Regions from separate parts of the Enterobacter sp. LM3 genome, predicted to be linked through region 1. Evidence: predicted binding sites of a transcription regulator. Region 1 holds the regulator's gene; each other region holds the start of a gene.
The links. Region 1 encodes PurR, which represses purine synthesis genes. Its sites were predicted from a motif close to CANGCAAACGTTTGCNTG; they were not measured.

Region 1 (5,645 bases):
AGGGAGTGCAAACCGGCTTGTGAAACGCTAATATTTGGCGGGTGCATTCAAATTTTTTGCAGGCAGAAAATGTGGTCAGATTATTCTCTTGAAGTCGTGGATGCTGTCGCACGCAACGGCAGCTTTAGTGGTGCAGCGCAGGAGCTGCACCGTGTCCCGTCGGCGATCAGCTATACGGTGCGTCAGCTGGAGGAGTGGCTGGCAGTACCGCTGTTTGAGCGGCGTCATCGCGATGTGGAATTAACGCCCGCAGGAGCGTGGTTTTTGAAAGAAGGGCGTTCTGTTATCAAAAAAATGCAGATCACCCGTGAACAGTGTCAGCAGATAGCCAACGGCTGGCGAGGGCATCTTTCCATTGCCGTGGATAACATCGTCAAACCCGAACGTACCCGGCAGATGGTTGTTGATTTTTATCGCCATTTCTCGGATGTCGAGCTGCGCGTGTCGCAGGAGGTGTTCAACGGTGTCTGGGATGCGCTGGCGGACGGCAGGGTAGAGATGGCGATTGGCGCGACCCAGGCAATCCCCGTTGGGGGGCGCTATGCGTTTCGCGATATGGGGATGCTGAGCTGGAAATGTGTGGTGGCCAGCGATCACCCGCTGGCAGCAATGGAGGGGCCGCTGAGTGACGATACACTACGCAACTGGCCGTCGCTGGTGCTGGAAGATACCTCGCGTTCGCTACCCAAGCGTATTACCTGGCTGCTGGATAACCAGCGACGGGTGGTTGCGCCGGACTGGGCATCTTCTGCGACCTGTCTCAGCGCCGGGCTGTGCGTGGGGATGGTGCCTGTCCATTTTGCCCGTCCGAGGATCGACACCGGCGAATGGGTTGCGCTGACGCTGGAGAATCCGTTCCCGGATGCGGCCTGCTGTCTGACCTGGCAACAAAACGATGTATCGCCCGCGATGGCCTGGCTACTGGATTATCTGGGAGACAGTGAAACGCTGAACCGGGAGTGGCTACGGGAGCCAGCTTAGCTGGCTCCGTATGGCGATTAACGACGGTAGTCGCGGAATGGACCATCCGCAACGGAACGACGTTCGATGAGACGCGGGTGAACTTCAATGGACTGTGACTCTTCGCGCTTGCTGACGATCCTGTCCATCAGCATATTGAAGGCCGTTTCACCCAGTGAGTCTTTCGGCTGGTGAATGGTGGTCAGCGCCGGGGTGAAGAAGCGCGAGTTACGCACGTTGTCATACCCGATCACAGAAATATCCTGCGGCACGCGCAGACCCAGCTCATCCGCCGCACAGAGTGCGCCCATCGCCATGATGTCCCCGCCACAGAAGACGGCGGTGGGGCGGTGCTGTTGGGAGACAATCTGCTGCATGGCGCGATAACCGGATTCCGGCTCAAAGTCGCCCTGCACAATCCAGTTTTCCGGTACGGTGATCAGCGCTTCTTCCATCGCTTTCATAAAGCCCGCCAGACGACCGGCACCGGTATTGCGCTCAAGCGGACCCGGGATCACGCCAATCTCGCGGTGGCCGCGCTCGACCAGATAACGACCTGCCATATAACCACCTTCAAAGGCGTTATCGATGACGGAATCGGTGAAATCGGCGCGCGCTTCACCCCAGTCCATGACCACCATCGGAATATGGCGGTACTCTTCCAGCATGGAAAGAACAGACTCCGGGTATTCGGAACACATCACCAGAAGGCCATCCACGCGCTTTTGTGCCATCATCGACAGGTAGGCACGCTGTTTTTCAATGCTGTTCCATGCGTTGCCCAGAATCAGGGTGTAGCCTTTCTGGAAACAGTTTTTCTCTACCGCTTCAATGATCTCGGCAAAATAGGCCGCTTCACTGCTGGTGGCCAGCAAACCAATGGATTTGGTGTGATTAACCTTGAGGCTGCGAGCCACCGCACTTGGTGAGTAGTGCAGTTCTTTGATGGCTGCCCAAACGGCATTACGCGTCTCTTCCGCAACAAAGCGGGTTTTGTTAATTACATGTGATACGGTTGTAGTGGAAACGTTTGCGCGTTTTGCTACGTCTTTAATTGTTGCCATTAAATGTCACTCCAGACCATATCCTAAGCTCCTGAAAAACTGGAAGGTAAACGTTTGCCTTCTCTCACCCTTATCTCGCAACTTTTGAATTGCGGCACGCCAGGAAAACGACACGGGACGTCAGGAGGGGGTCAATGGCCGGTACGCTAATAAATTTAGCGTGGAATTTTGTCCTATCTTGATGAAAAGGGGAAGAGCAAAAGTGGTTATCAGTTTAAATCCAGGAAGATTTTTGATGTAAACTGTGTAAAAATGAGCAAGCTCACTTTCCGTGTGGGGATTAAAAGGAGAAAAATTGATGAGTTCCGATCTGAAGTTTTCACTGGTGACCACCGTTATTGTGCTGGCTTTGATTGTGGCTGGCGGTCTGACTGCTGCATTGCACTGATTTACGCGGAGGGAGAGTGTACTCGCCCTCCGGATCTCCCGATTGTTACTCCTCTGGCAAAAATCTTTTGCCAATTTGTTAACTTCTCATTTTTTGTGATTGATGTCATGCTTTTGACTTCTTTGTTCTGTGTCGCGTGATGACACGGCATCCGGAGTTGACTCATGAAAATCAATTTTCCTCTGCTGGCCCTGGCGATTGGCGCTTTCGGGATTGGCACCACTGAATTCTCCCCAATGGGGTTACTGCCTGTTATCGCCCGGGGCGTGGACGTCTCTATCCCTGCGGCCGGTATGTTAATCAGTGCTTATGCCATTGGTGTGATGGTGGGGGCTCCGCTGATGACGCTGCTGCTTTCGCATCGCGCCCGGCGCAATGCGCTGATTTTCCTGATGGCTATCTTTACGCTGGGCAATGTGCTCTCCGCCATTTCACCGGATTACACCACGCTGATGCTGTCACGGATCCTGACCAGTCTTAACCACGGCGCATTCTTTGGGCTGGGGTCTGTTGTGGCGGCAAGTGTGGTACCAAAACACAAGCAAGCCAGCGCGGTGGCAACCATGTTTATGGGGCTGACGATCGCCAATATTGGTGGCGTGCCTGCTGCCACCTGGCTGGGAGAAGTGATTGGCTGGCGTATGTCTTTCCTCGCCACCGCTGCGTTGGGGGTGGTCGCGATGGTGGCGCTGTTCTTCTCCCTGCCAAAAGGCAGTGTCGGTGAACGCCCTGAAGTACGCAAAGAGCTGGCGGTGCTGATGCGCCCTCAGGTACTTTCCGCGCTGCTGACCACTGTGCTGGGGGCCGGGGCGATGTTCACCCTCTACACCTATATTTCCCCGGTGCTACATGATATCACCCACGCAGCGCCGGTCTTTATTACCGCGATGCTGGTGTTGATCGGCGTGGGCTTTTCCATCGGCAACTATCTCGGCGGGAAACTGGCCGATCGTTCGGTGAATGGAACGCTGAAAGGCTTTTTAACTCTGCTGATAGTCATCATGGTGGCGATCCCGTGGTTGGCGCGTAACGAGCTGGGGGCAGCTATTGCGATGGTGGTATGGGGTGCGGCAACGTTTGCCGTGGTTCCTCCGCTGCAGATGCGCGTGATGCGTGTCGCCCATGAAGCACCGGGTCTTTCGTCTTCCGTCAATATCGGGGCATTCAACCTGGGTAATGCGCTGGGAGCGGCGGCCGGTGGGGCCGTGATTTCAGGTGGGCTGGGTTACAGCTTTGTGCCGGTGATGGGGGCAATCATTGCCGCACTGGGCCTGCTGTTAGTGATGATGTCAGGTCGTAAACAACCTGAAACGGCCTGCGTCGCAGAATAAACAAAAACGCAGAAGGGCGAACCCTTCTGCGTATCTCTTATGCAGCGAAGTTCTTCGCCACAAAGTCCCAGTTAGCCAGTGCCCAGAAGTGCTCCAGATAGTTAGGACGCGCGTTGCGGTAGTCGATGTAGTAAGCGTGTTCCCACACATCCACGGTCATCAGCGGCGTTGCGCTGGTGGTCAGTGGCGTGCCTGCGTTAGAGGTAGAAACGATAGCCAGTTTGCCATCAGCTTCTTTTACCAGCCAGGTCCAGCCAGAACCGAAGTTTTTGATTGCTGCATCAGTAAACTTCGCTTTGAAATCCGCGAAGCTGCCGAATGCGGCGTTAATGGCGGCAGCCAGTTCACCAACAGGTTCTCCACCGGCGTTCGGAGCCAGGCAGTGCCAGTAGAAGGTGTGGTTCCACACCTGAGCCGCGTTGTTGAATACGCCACCTTCTGAACTGCGTACGATCTCTTCCAGCGTTTTGCCTTCGAAATCGGTGCCTTTGATCAGATTGTTCAGATTGGTGACATACGTCTGATGATGTTTGCCGTAATGGTATTCCAGGGTCTCCACAGAAATGTGTGGGGCCAGGGCGTCTTTTGCATACGGTAGTGCAGGTAATTCGAACGACATTGCTTCTCTCCTTATTGTTTTTTATGTTGCGTATAGCCATACGCACAACGAGGATAGAGTAGCAAATTGAAAGGGCATTCAAAAGAGGAACTTACCCTGCCACGGTAGCGGCAGGGCAGGGATCAGCGGATAGTATTCGGTGTCATGACGCGGCGCGCACCCACATAGTGGCGCACCCAGTAGTCTTCGCTCAGAGAGGTGATTTGAATATCCTGGCCGCTGCGCGGTGACTGGATGAATTTCCCGTTGCCAACGTAGACGCCGACGTGATCGGCCATTCCGCGACCCTGGGTGCGGAAGAAGACCAGATCGCCGCTTTCCAGTTCACCACGGTCAACCGGAGAGGCATCGCGCAGGTGGTACATTTCATTGGCGGTACGTGGAATGCGGAACTTCACCAGATCTTTATAGGCGTAATAGACCAGGCCGCTACAGTCAAAACCGGTACGTGGTGAGGTTCCCCCCCAGCGGTACGGTTTGCCGATTTGCCCCATCAGTTTATTCATCGCCGTTTTTTGTGCTTTCTGCACGCGAACCTTATGCACTTCCGCTAATTTTTTAGGGACTTTCGTGCATTTCGTTTTATGACCTTTACGCACGGTACACTTTTCAGTCATGAGGTTAGCGGCAGTTTGCGAGGCTTTACTCTTTGTGGTGTGGGCGGTGCGGGAAGGTTTTGTTTTTGTCTTGCTGGAGGCGGTTTGTTTGGTCTGAGTGGTGGTTTTCTTCTTTTCGTTCTTACTGGTGGTTTTTTTATTACGTTCTGTGCTCTTCGCCAGATGCGTTTTTTGCACAGCAGAATGCCGCGCCTGCTGAGAGGCGTTCGCCACTGGCGTGAAAGTGAGTGTTGTAAACAGTAAAGCACAGAGCGTGATCGAGATTTTATTTATCCGCGCCACTGGGCAGTCCCCTGGTAAAGGCAGGCCATCTATAATACCTGCGTGTGATTTACAAAGCCCGACGATTCTAATCTATAAAAACCCGAGAAGTTAATAGCATTTTTCAATCTAAAATTATGTTTCGTTAGCAAGTGCAAAAAAATTCATCGATTTGCCGCACTATTGTTCACTCCCTAAGCAAAACCCTGCGGGGAACAGGGATAAGCACCATTTAGAATGCAACTTTTAGCGACAATCGTTAAAATAATAAGACGTGACAAAAATGTTATTTTCCGATGTCTGTCTGAACCGCTACAATGTCAGACGAATGCCGTAACAGAAGTTAAAGGAAGCAAGACATGAGCACCACTATTGAAAAAATCCAGCGCCAGATCGCTGAAAACC
Region 2 (5,645 bases), on a different contig from region 1:
CGGCATGATCACCGCGCCCAGCTCGGCGGCCTGAGTCATTAAGCGCAGGTGTCCCAGGTGCAGCGGCGTTTCCCGCACGCACAACACCAGCGGGCGACGCTCTTTCAGCACCACATCTGCCGCGCGTGTTACCAGCGTGTCGGTATAGCTGTTGACAATGCCGGAGAGCGTTTTGATGGAACAGGGCAGGATCACCATGCCGGCCGTTTTAAACGAGCCAGAGGAGATGCTGGCGGCGATATCACGGGCATCGTGTACCACATCGGCCAGAGACTGAACATCGCGCAGGGAAAAATCGGTTTCGAGGGAGAGCGTCTGACGTGCCGCCTGGCTCATCACCAGATGCGTTTCCACTTCTGCTACGTCACGCAGTACCTGCAACAGACGTACGCCGTAAATCGCGCCGCTGGCACCGCTGATCCCTACAATGAGTCGTTTCATGATTTTTGCCCTTGCTGATTTCAGGGCTGACTGTGCAGGATTTTCCGGGGAGTTGCAAGTGAGGGCATTAGCCCTCACTTGCAAAGGCATTAGCCTTCGTTGTGCATCTCTAAGCTTTCAAGATCGTTTTGCAGCTGAACGGCTTTTGCATCGTCGTTACGCAGCGAATCCAGATAGTCGAGATACTGCTGGTCAACGTCTTTGGTCACGTAAATACCGTTAAACACGGAGCATTCGAACTGCTGAATATCCGGGTTCTCGGCACGCACCGCGTCGATCAGATCGTTCAGATCCTGGAAAATCAGGCCATCTGCACCGATGATTTGGCGAATTTCATCCACTTCACGGCCATGCGCAATCAGCTCGTTAGCCGTTGGCATATCAATGCCATACACGTTCGGGAAACGAATTTCCGGCGCTGCGGAGGCCAGGTACACTTTCTTCGCACCGGCTTCACGTGCCATCTCGATAATCTGCTCAGAAGTCGTGCCGCGCACGATGGAGTCGTCCACCAGCAGCACGTTCTTGTCGCGGAATTCTGCACGGTTGGCGTTCAGTTTACGACGCACGGACTTACGGCGTAGCTGCTGGCCCGGCATGATAAAGGTACGGCCAACGTAGCGGTTTTTCACGAAGCCCTGACGGTATGGCTTATCCAGAATACGGGCGATTTCCAGCGCGATATCGCAGGAAGTTTCCGGGATAGGAATAACCACGTCGATATCCAGATCGTCCCATTCGCGGGCAATCTTCTCGCCCAGTTTGGTGCCCATGTTTACACGCGCGCTATAGACGGAGATCTTGTCGATAAACGAGTCCGGACGAGCGAAGTAGACGTATTCGAACAGGCATGGGTTGCTGACCGGGTTATCGGCACACTGGCGGGTAAACAGCTGGCCCTTCTCAGTGATGTAGACCGCTTCGCCTGGCGCGACGTCACGCAGGAATTCAAAGCCCAGGGTATCCAGTGCCACGCTTTCAGAGGCAACCATATATTCAGTACGGCCGTCACCGAGGTCGCGCTTACCGAGCACCAGAGGACGAATACCGTTTGGATCGCGGAAAGCTACCATGCCGTGACCGATAATCATCGCCACGCAGGCGTAGGCACCACGGATCTGACGGTTAGTCGCAGCAACGGCAGCAAAAATGTTGTCTGCTTCCAGCGGATAGTGACGGAAGTTATCCAGCTCACTGGCAAAGATATTGAGCAGGATTTCAGAATCAGACGTGGTGTTAATGTGGCGACGTTTCTCTTCAAACAGCTTTCTGCGCAGCTCGTGAGCGTTAGTCAGGTTGCCATTGTGGGCAAGCGTGATGCCATACGGAGAGTTAACGTAGAAAGGCTGAGCCTCAGAGGCGCTGGAACTGCCAGCAGTAGGGTAACGAACGTGACCAATCCCCATATTACCTTGCAGACGCTGCATATGGCGGGCTTCAAACACATCGTTTACCAGGCCATTCGCCTTACGTAAACGGAAGCAGTTGTTTGCATCAATGGTGATGATACCCGCAGCATCCTGCCCACGGTGCTGAAGCACCGTTAACGCGTCATAAATAGACTGGTTTACCGGCATGAAACCGGCGATACCGACAATACCGCACATTCGTCTTTTCCTCGTTAAGCCACATCTCAGAGCACACTAGGCTCTGGGCAAGAAACTCGACGAGCTTTGCAGATAGTCAAAGAACCATCTGATGATGAAGCTGAACTCTGGAATGAGCTGCGATTTCTGCCAGTCTTCACTTTTTGCAAAACCGGTGAAGGTATCCAGGAAGAACAGTATCGCGGCCACAATCAGCACGCCTCGCAACGCCCCGAAACAGATCCCGAGCACCCTGTCCGTTCCTGACAGACCGGTTTTCTCGACCAGCTGACTTATCACGTAATTCACGATAGCGCCAACAATCAGCGTCGCGATAAACAGCACCGCGATGGCGATTCCATTTCGGACCAGTTCATCTTCAAAGCCCGTGAACCAGACAGACAGGTAAGTGTAGTAATGACTGGCAACAAAGAAAGCACAACCCCATGTCACCAGCGATAACGCTTCACGAACAAAGCCACGGATCAGGCTAACCAGACAGGAAAAACCAATCACCGCAATGATGGCGTAATCAATCCAGACCATATGTGTCCCACGATTTAACGCCCTGTCATCCAGTTCGGGGCGAATTCTAACAGAAAAAGAAAACGTTTGCGTAGGGATTTCCTTCCCGCGCGTAAATAAAAAAGGCGCTGAAAAAATACTCAACGCCACTGGCTTTTTGCGTCTCTGTGGACGCCTTCCTTAACCTCAGTTCACGCTGTAGTTCATCACCACACCGCTCAGACCGGAGATCTGCTTCAGCTCGCCAAGCGAACCTTTCAGCTTATCTTTAGAGGCTTCCGGCCCCACGAGGATACGGGTAATTTTACCCTGCACCGGTGTGGAAGGTGAAGTGTAAACACGATACCCCGCGCCACGCAGCTTACCCACGACCTCGTTGACTTTATCAGCATTTTTCAGCGCACCAAGCTGCACAACGTAGGCTTTACCTGCGGGTGCAGCCTCCTGCTGGGCCGGTTTTGCCGGAGGTGGCGTCTCTGCTGCGGCAGCCAGCTGCTCGGTGGTTTTATCACGCTGTGCTTTCGGCTGCGGTTTGTCGACCGGTTTCGGTTTTTCAACCGGTTTAGGCTGTTCAACCGGAGCGGGCACAGGATCGATATCGTTGTTATTACCTGCCGCCAGACGAGACGGATCGAGCGACGGTGCAGCGGCATCGCCCGCACGCACTTCTTCCGCTGCGCCTTCCGGCGGCTGAGCAGGAAGCGCCTGTGTCGCCGCCGGGAGCATATCTGGCTCGTCGCGATCGCCCGGTTTTGGTACCAGCGGGATTGCCGCAAATTCATCCTGGTAATGCTTTTTCTGCCCGTCGAGCAGACCCGGGAGAATAATCACCCCCAGCGCAACCAGCACAATCGTTCCTGTCAGACGGTTCTGAAACTTACTTGCCACCGGTTCTCCCCGCGTCCATCGCTTCCATGACATGTGCCACCGTGTGGAACGACCCACACACCAGCACGGTATCTTCTGGTTTAGCATCTGCCATTGCAGCATGCCAGGCCTGAGCCACGCTATTGTAGATTTCGCCTTTGCTGAGATGTTCCATCAGCTCTTCAGCCGTCGCGCCGCGTGGCCCCTCCAGAGGAGCACAATACCAGCTATCGACCACACTCTCCATGCAGGCCAGCGTGCCGCCGATATCTTTATCATGAAGCATACCGATAACCGCCAGTACACGCCCGGTTTTTGGTAACGATTTGAGACGCCCTGCGAGATATGCCGCCGCATGCGGGTTATGCGCCACATCCAGGATAAGACGTGGTGATTCGCTGACAATCTGGAAGCGTCCCGGCAGAACCGCGCTCTGAATGCCGTCGCGGATTGCCTGTTCGCTCACCGCAAGCGAACTTGCACGTAGCGCCGCCAGAGCGGTCGCCGCGTTAGGCAGTGGCACCTGCGGCAACGGCAGGTTGTCCAGCACACCCTGGGCATCGGTAAAGCGCCAGCCGTTGGCGTTAACATCATATTGCCAGTCAACATTGCGGCGCAGCAGCAACGCGCCCTTCTCTTTTGCCACCTCAGCAATTGTGTGTGGCATATCCGGCTCACCGACCACGGCGGGTTTACCGGTGCGGAAAATACCGGCTTTCTCACGGCCAATGCTTTCACGGTCTGGCCCCAGCCAGTCGGTATGATCCAGCGCGATACTGGATACAACGGAGACATCCGCATCCACCATGTTGGTCGCATCAAGACGCCCGCCGAGACCCACTTCCAGAATCACCACATCCAGCTGCGCCTGTTTAAACAGCCACAGCGCTGAAAGCGTACCGTATTCAAAATAGGTTAATGAAATCTCACCGCGCGCCGCTTCAATTTCTGCGAATGACGCCGTATGTGCAGACTCCGGCAGCTCAGTATTTTGCACGCGAACACGCTCGGTATAACGCACCAGATGCGGAGAGCTGTACACACCGACCTTATACCCTGCGGCCATCAGGATAGCTTCCAGCGTGCGGCAGGTCGTGCCTTTACCGTTAGTACCCGCAACGGTAAACACGAAAGGCGCGGGTTTCAGCACATCAAGACGCGCGGCGACCTGGCTTACGCGCTCAAGCCCCATATCAATGGTTTTACTGTGCAGGTTTTCCAGATAAGAAAGCCACGCGGCCAGGGGCGACGTGGCTTGGGGAATGCGTTTATTTTCCATGATGCCCGGTTGTCATTAACAGTTTAGAAAGCAAAAGGGCAGCGCCATCCGGCCCTGCCCTTTTCAGTTATCAGGCCTCGGGTTCCTGATCCGGTACGACTACGCCTTCGCGCGGCTCATCCGGGTTCGGCGCGGGCAGATTCATCAGCTTCGCCAGGATACTTGCCAGTTTCAGGCGCATTTCCGGGCGGCGAACGATCATATCGATAGCGCCTTTCTCAATGAGGAACTCGCTGCGCTGGAAGCCCGGCGGCAGTTTTTCACGTACGGTTTGTTCGATTACGCGAGGACCAGCAAAGCCGATCAGCGCTTTTGGTTCAGCGATGTTCAGATCGCCCAGCATCGCGAAGCTTGCAGAGACGCCACCCATTGTCGGGTCGGTCAGTACGGAGATGTACGGCAGACCGCGCTCCTGCATTTTCGCCAGCGCTGCAGAGGTTTTCGCCATCTGCATCAGAGACATCAGCGCTTCCTGCATACGCGCACCACCAGAGGCGGAGAAGCAGATCAGCGGACAGTTGTCTTCCAGTGCTTGCTCAACGGCACGCACAAAGCGAGCACCAACGACAGAGCCCATTGAGCCACCCATAAAGGAGAACTCAAACGCGGCGGCCACCACCGGCATCTCGTGCAGGGTGCCTTTCATCACAATCAGGGCGTCTTTCTCGCTGGTCTCTTTCTGCGCAGAGGCCAGACGATCTTTGTATTTCTTGGAATCACGGAACTTCAGCACGTCTTTCGGCTCAAGTTCGCTGCCCAGTTCTACCAGAGAACCTTCGTCCAGCAGGCTATGCAGGCGATTACGCGCCGACATGCGCATGTGGTGGTCACATTTCGGACACACCTCAAGATTGCGTTCCAGTTCCGCGCGGTACAGAACCTGGCCGCAGCTATCACACTTCGTCCACACCCCTTCAGGAATACTCGCTTTACGCGTCGGGGTTATG
Region 3 (5,645 bases), on a different contig from region 1:
GTCCGGACCGTCCAATTAGTCCGCAGGCGATGGCCATCCACCGTATTACGGAGTCGATGGTGGCAGACAAGCCGTGGATTGAAGAGGTCATTCCCCACTATTACGGTAGCCCGTGGTATGTTGCGCATAACGCCAGTTTTGACCGCCGGGTATTGCCGGAAATGCCCGGGGAGTGGATCTGCACCATGAAGCTGGCGCGCCGCCTGTGGCCAGGGATCAAATACAGCAACATGGCGCTGTATAAATCCCGCAAGCTCAGCGTCAGAACGCCGGAAGGGTTACATCACCACCGCGCCCTGTACGACTGCTATATCACCGCCGCGCTGCTGATTGACATCATGAATACATCTGGCTGGACGCCGGATGATATGGCCACGATTACCGGACGTCCCGCATTGTTGACGACCTTTACCTTTGGTAAATACCGCGGCAAAGCGGTTTCCGATATCGCAGATAAAGATCCGGGCTATTTGCGCTGGCTGTACAACAACCTGGACAAAATGAGCCCGGAGCTCCGCTTAACGCTGAAGCACTATCTGGGCGACGCCTAACGTTCGGCACGGCCTGGCAGCGTATCCTGCGCCAGGCCAATCAGGAAGGCATACTCCAGCGCAACCCCTTCGTAGGATTTAAACCGCCCCGATTTTCCCCCGTGTCCGGAATCCATATCCGTGCACAATAGCAACAGGTTATCGTCGGTTTTCAGTTCACGGAGTTTTGCTACCCATTTCGCGGGTTCCCAATATTGCACTTGCGAATCATGCAGGCCAGTGGTCACCAGCAAATGCGGGTAGGCTTTCGCCTCTACGTTGTCATAAGGGCTGTACGTTTTCATATAGCGATAATACACATCGTCCTGCGGATTACCCCACTCCTCGAATTCACCCGTCGTTAACGGAATGGATTCATCCAGCATGGTGGTCACCACATCCACAAAAGGAACCTGCGCCACAATGCCTTTGAAGCGTTCAGGACGCTGATTAATGACCGCCCCCATCAGCATCCCACCGGCACTGCCGCCCATACCAAAGCAGAGCGTCGGATCGCCATAACCTTGATCCACCAACGCATCACAAACATCGAGATAATCATTGAAGGTATTTTTCTTTTTCAGGAACTTACCGTCTTCATACCAGTGGTGACCCAGTTCCCCACCGCCGCGCACATGGGCGATAGCAAAAACAAACCCACGATCGAGCAGGCTCAGCCTGCTGCTGCTGAAGTCCGCGTCCATACTGGAGCCGTAGGATCCGTAGCCGTATACCAGGATCGGATTTTTACCTTTCCGGAAATGTTCCTTCCGGTACACCAGTGACACCGGTACCTCCACTCCATCGCGGGCGATTACCCACAGGTGTTCACTGCGGTATTTCTCCGCGTCGAAACCCGTCACTTCCACCTGTTTAATCACCTGCCGCTGCCCGGTGTCCATATCCAGTTCAAACAATGTGTCTGGCGTGGTCATCGATGAGTAGCCGTAGCGCAGCCGCGATGATTCCGGTTCGGGGTTAAAACCAATCCACGTTACATAGGCCGGATCGTCGAACGCAATCCCCACCACTTCATGCGTTTTGCGGTTAATTTGTCGCAGGCTGGTCAGCCCCCGCTGACGCTCCTCCACCACCAGCCAGTCGGTGAAGAGCGTAAATCCTTCGAGCATCACCTGTTCCCGGGCGGGAATTAAGACCTCCCATTTGTGCTCATCACGTACTTTGGTCTTATAGAGGCCAAAGTTTTTGCCTTCACGGTTAGAACGCAAATAAAAGCTGTGCTGGAAGTGATCCAGGCTGTACTCATGATCTTTGCGACGCGGCAGAAAACAGAGCGGCTGCGCATCGGGCAGTTCGGCATCCAGCAGCAAGACTTCAGAGGTGGTCGCGCTGGCGAGCGAAATGATGACGTAGCGGCGCGACGAGGTTTTATGCAGGCTAACGTAAAACGTATCGTCTTTCTCTTCATACACCAGTTCATCATCAGAGGAAGCCGTGCCCACGGTGTGACGCCATACCTGCCAGGGCAGTAAGGTCAAAGCATGCTTTTTGACGTAATAGACCGTTTCAGAGTCGTTCGCCCAGACAAAATCCGGTGAGACATTCTCCAGCGTTTCTGGATACCAGTTCCCCGTCTCCAGGTTACGGAAACGCAGTCCGTACTGGCGGCGAGAGAGGTAATCTTCCGCCAGCGCCATAATGGCGTTATCAGGTGAGACAGACATGCCACCCAGTGTATAAAACTCGCTGTGGGCCGCGCGCTGGTTAGCGTCAAGCAGGGTTTCCCAGTCATCCCACTCGGCACTTAACACCGGCTGTCGCTGATAGACAGGATATTCATTGCCGGGGTCATAGCGGTGGCGGTAACGGTAGCCATTTTTGGTCCAGGGCGCAGAAATGTCGCGCTGGGGGATGCGTTGCACCATCTCACTCAGCAGTTGATCCTGCAGCGCCTGCTGGCTGGACATGACCTTCCGGCCATACTCATTTTCCTGGTGCAGATAGTCGAGCACATCTGGCTGAGCGCGCGAATCGTCCCGCAGCCAGTAATAGTTATCTATACGTGTATCGCCATGCGTGGTGATCGCATAGGGCGTACGTCGGGCTTTCGGTGGCATGTCATGTTTCTTTTGAGTTTCACACCCTATAAGGTTGGCAAAACACACACATCATGCAAGCGAAACATGGCCTCCACTCGCAGAAAGACGCATTCTCTGGCTGGCTAAATTTCTTACCGGTCTCCCGGCTCCCGGAACAAGACAGACGCAAACGTTTTCGTTTATACTGCGCGCAACTTTTTCAGGGGGATTGTTATGACTCGTTTAGGAACCGCGCTGCGACCTGCAGCGACGCGCGTAATGCTGCTAGGATCGGGAGAACTGGGAAAAGAGGTTGCCATTGAGTGCCAGCGCTTAGGCGTTGAAGTCATCGCGGTTGATCGTTATGCAGATGCCCCTGCGATGCACGTAGCCCACCGCGCTCATGTGATTAACATGCTGGATGGCGACGCCCTGCACGCCCTGATTACCAAAGAAAAACCGGATTTCGTGGTACCGGAAATCGAAGCCATTGCTACCGATATGCTGATTGCCCTTGAGCAGGAAGGTCAACGCGTAGTGCCCTGTGCAAAAGCGGCGAAGCTGACCATGAACCGTGAAGGTATTCGCCGTCTGGCGGCTGAAGAGCTGCAACTCCCCACCTCCAGCTACCGTTTTGCTGGTAACAAAGCCGAATTCCTTCAGGCCGTCAACGAGATTGGCTACCCGTGCATCATTAAGCCGGTAATGAGCTCCTCCGGTAAAGGGCAAAGCTTTATCCGCGACAGTAGCACGCTGGATAAGGCCTGGGACTATGCGCAACAGGGTGGCCGCGCCGGTGCCGGGCGCGTGATTGTCGAAGGTGTGGTTAAGTTTGATTTCGAAATCACCCTGCTCACCGTCAGCGCCGTGGATGGCGTTCATTTCTGCGACCCGATTGGTCACCGTCAGGAAGATGGCGATTATCGTGAATCCTGGCAGCCGCAGCAGATGAGTCCTCTGGCCCTGGAACGTGCGCAGGAAATAGCCCGTAAGACGGTGCTGGCGCTGGGCGGTTACGGCCTGTTCGGTGTGGAGCTGTTTGTCCGCGGTGATGAGGTCATTTTCAGTGAAGTCTCCCCTCGCCCGCACGATACTGGCATGGTGACCCTGATCTCACAGGATCTCTCTGAGTTCGCCCTGCATGTGCGTGCCTTCCTCGGCCTGCCTGTCGGTGGTATTCGTCAGTACGGCCCGGCGGCATCGGCGGTGATCCTGCCGCACTTGACCAGCCAGAACGTCACCTTCGATAACGTTGAAAGTACCGTCGGCGCAGGTTTGCAGGTCAGGTTGTTCGGTAAACCGGAAATCGACGGTTCACGTCGTCTTGGCGTGGCGTTAGCGACGGGTGAGAATATAGATGATGCCGTGGCAAGAGCCAAAACGGCCGCCGCGAATGTCAACGTAGCAGGATAAAAAAACGGGCCAGAAGGCCCGTTTTTCATTCGACTACACGCTTACTGCTTAGCACCTTCAACTGCTTCACGAGCCAGTTTCGTAATGCGATCCCAGTCACCGGCTTCCAGCGCGTCAGCCGGAACCAGCCATGAACCACCGATGCACAGCACGCTTTTCAGCGCCAGGTAGTCACGGTAGTTCGCCGGAGAGATACCGCCGGTTGGGCAGAAACGAACCTGAGAGAATGGACCGGCAATGGCCTGCAGCGCTTTGGTGCCGCCGTTCGCTTCTGCCGGGAAGAATTTGAACTCTTTCAGACCGTAGTCCATGCCCAGCATCAGTTCAGACACGGTGCTGATACCAGGGATCAGCGGAATAGAACCTTCGGTTGCGGCTTTCAGCAGAGGCTCCGTCAGACCCGGGCTGATCGCGAACTGTGCGCCTGCTTCGGTCACTTCAGCCAGCTGCTGCGCGTTCAGAACAGTCCCCGCACCGATGATCGCGTCCGGTACTTCTTTGGCGATAGCGCGGATAGCGTCCATCGCACAGGCGGTACGCAGAGTCACTTCCAGAACGCGAACCCCACCTGCAACCAGCGCTTTCGCCATCGGTACAGCGTGCTCCAGTTTATTTACCACAATAACCGGCACGACAGGGCCAGTGGTCAGGATTGCTTCTGCACTTGTTTTCCAGTTTTTCATCAGAGTTTTCTCTCGCCAGATCGATAAAATCAAGTCGTCTTAAAACGTAATACAGGTTGCGCCCTGCTCCGCGCCGGAGAGTTTCTCACGCAGCGCACTAAACATTTCGCGTCCGGTACCCACACGCGACGCGCTAAGGTCAGGAATATGTGGCTTACGTGCTGCCAGCTCTGCTTCATCCACCAGCAGGGTTAACTCGCCTGTCTGACCGTTGACGCGGATCATGTCGCCATCGCGAACTTTCGCCAGCAGGCCGCCGTCGTAAGCTTCAGGGGTCACGTGGATCGCTGAAGGCACTTTACCTGATGCCCCAGAAAGGCGTCCATCGGTCACCAACGCAATTTTGAAACAGCGGTCCAATAATACACCAAGTGGCGGCATAAGTTTATGCAATTCTGGCATCCCGTTGGCTTTTGGCCCCTGGTGGCGCACCACCACCACGCAATCTTTGTCGAGCAGGCCAGCGTCAAAGGCTGGTAACACGTCGTGCTGGCTTTCAAACACCACCGCCGGCGCTTCGATAATCTGATTCTCTTCCGGTACGGCAGACGTTTTCATTACTGCACGACCCAGGTTACCGCTCAGCACTTTGGTACCACCGTGGTGAGAGAACGGTTTGTCGATGGTGGCGATAACCTGCGCATCGAGGGACGCGCTCGCGCCTTCACGCCAGTCCAGCTCGCCGTTGTTCAGCCACGGCTCCAGGGTGTAGCGCTGCAGACCAAAGCCCGCCACAGTGTTCACATCTTCATGCAGCAGACCGCCTTTGAGCAGTTCACGCATCAGAACCGGCACGCCACCGGCTGCCTGGAAGTGGTTAATGTCCGCCGGGCCATTCGGGTACAGACGCGCCATCAGCGGTACAACAGCAGAAATATCGGAGAAATCGTCCCAGTTGATCAGGATGCCCGCCGCGCGTGCCATCGCTACCAGGTGCATGGTGTGGTTAGTTGAACCACCGGTTGCCAGCAGCGCGACAA

Region 2: a site for PurR is predicted at 2,629-2,646, ahead of cvpA (colicin V production protein). Genes of this name have one in related genera too.
Region 3: a site for PurR is predicted at 2,753-2,770, ahead of purT (formate-dependent phosphoribosylglycinamide formyltransferase). Genes of this name have one in related genera too.

What each region holds. Positions count from the first base shown of each region.
Region 1 is NZ_JBJURN010000006.1:100,402-106,046, forward strand. Features, by position in the region: gene punR (DNA-binding transcriptional activator PunR) at 70-981, shown strand; gene purR (HTH-type transcriptional repressor PurR) at 999-2,024, opposite strand; gene ACJ9N4_RS09380 (YnhF family membrane protein) at 2,323-2,412, shown strand; gene ACJ9N4_RS09385 (MFS transporter) at 2,577-3,743, shown strand; gene sodB (superoxide dismutase [Fe]) at 3,781-4,362, opposite strand; gene ACJ9N4_RS09395 (C40 family peptidase) at 4,485-5,261, opposite strand; gene grxD (monothiol glutaredoxin 4) at 5,600-5,645, shown strand, end outside.
Region 2 is NZ_JBJURN010000004.1:105,518-111,162, forward strand. Features, by position in the region: gene ACJ9N4_RS06550 (UbiX family flavin prenyltransferase) at 1-441, opposite strand, end outside; gene purF (amidophosphoribosyltransferase) at 531-2,048, opposite strand; gene cvpA (colicin V production protein) at 2,085-2,573, opposite strand; gene dedD (cell division protein DedD) at 2,739-3,440, opposite strand; gene folC (bifunctional tetrahydrofolate synthase/dihydrofolate synthase) at 3,430-4,698, opposite strand; gene accD (acetyl-CoA carboxylase, carboxyltransferase subunit beta) at 4,769-5,645, opposite strand, start outside.
Region 3 is NZ_JBJURN010000002.1:68,797-74,441, forward strand. Features, by position in the region: gene exoX (exodeoxyribonuclease X) at 1-551, shown strand, start outside; gene ptrB (oligopeptidase B) at 548-2,608, opposite strand; gene purT (formate-dependent phosphoribosylglycinamide formyltransferase) at 2,804-3,982, shown strand; gene kdgA (bifunctional 4-hydroxy-2-oxoglutarate aldolase/2-dehydro-3-deoxy-phosphogluconate aldolase) at 4,024-4,665, opposite strand; gene edd (phosphogluconate dehydratase) at 4,705-5,645, opposite strand, start outside.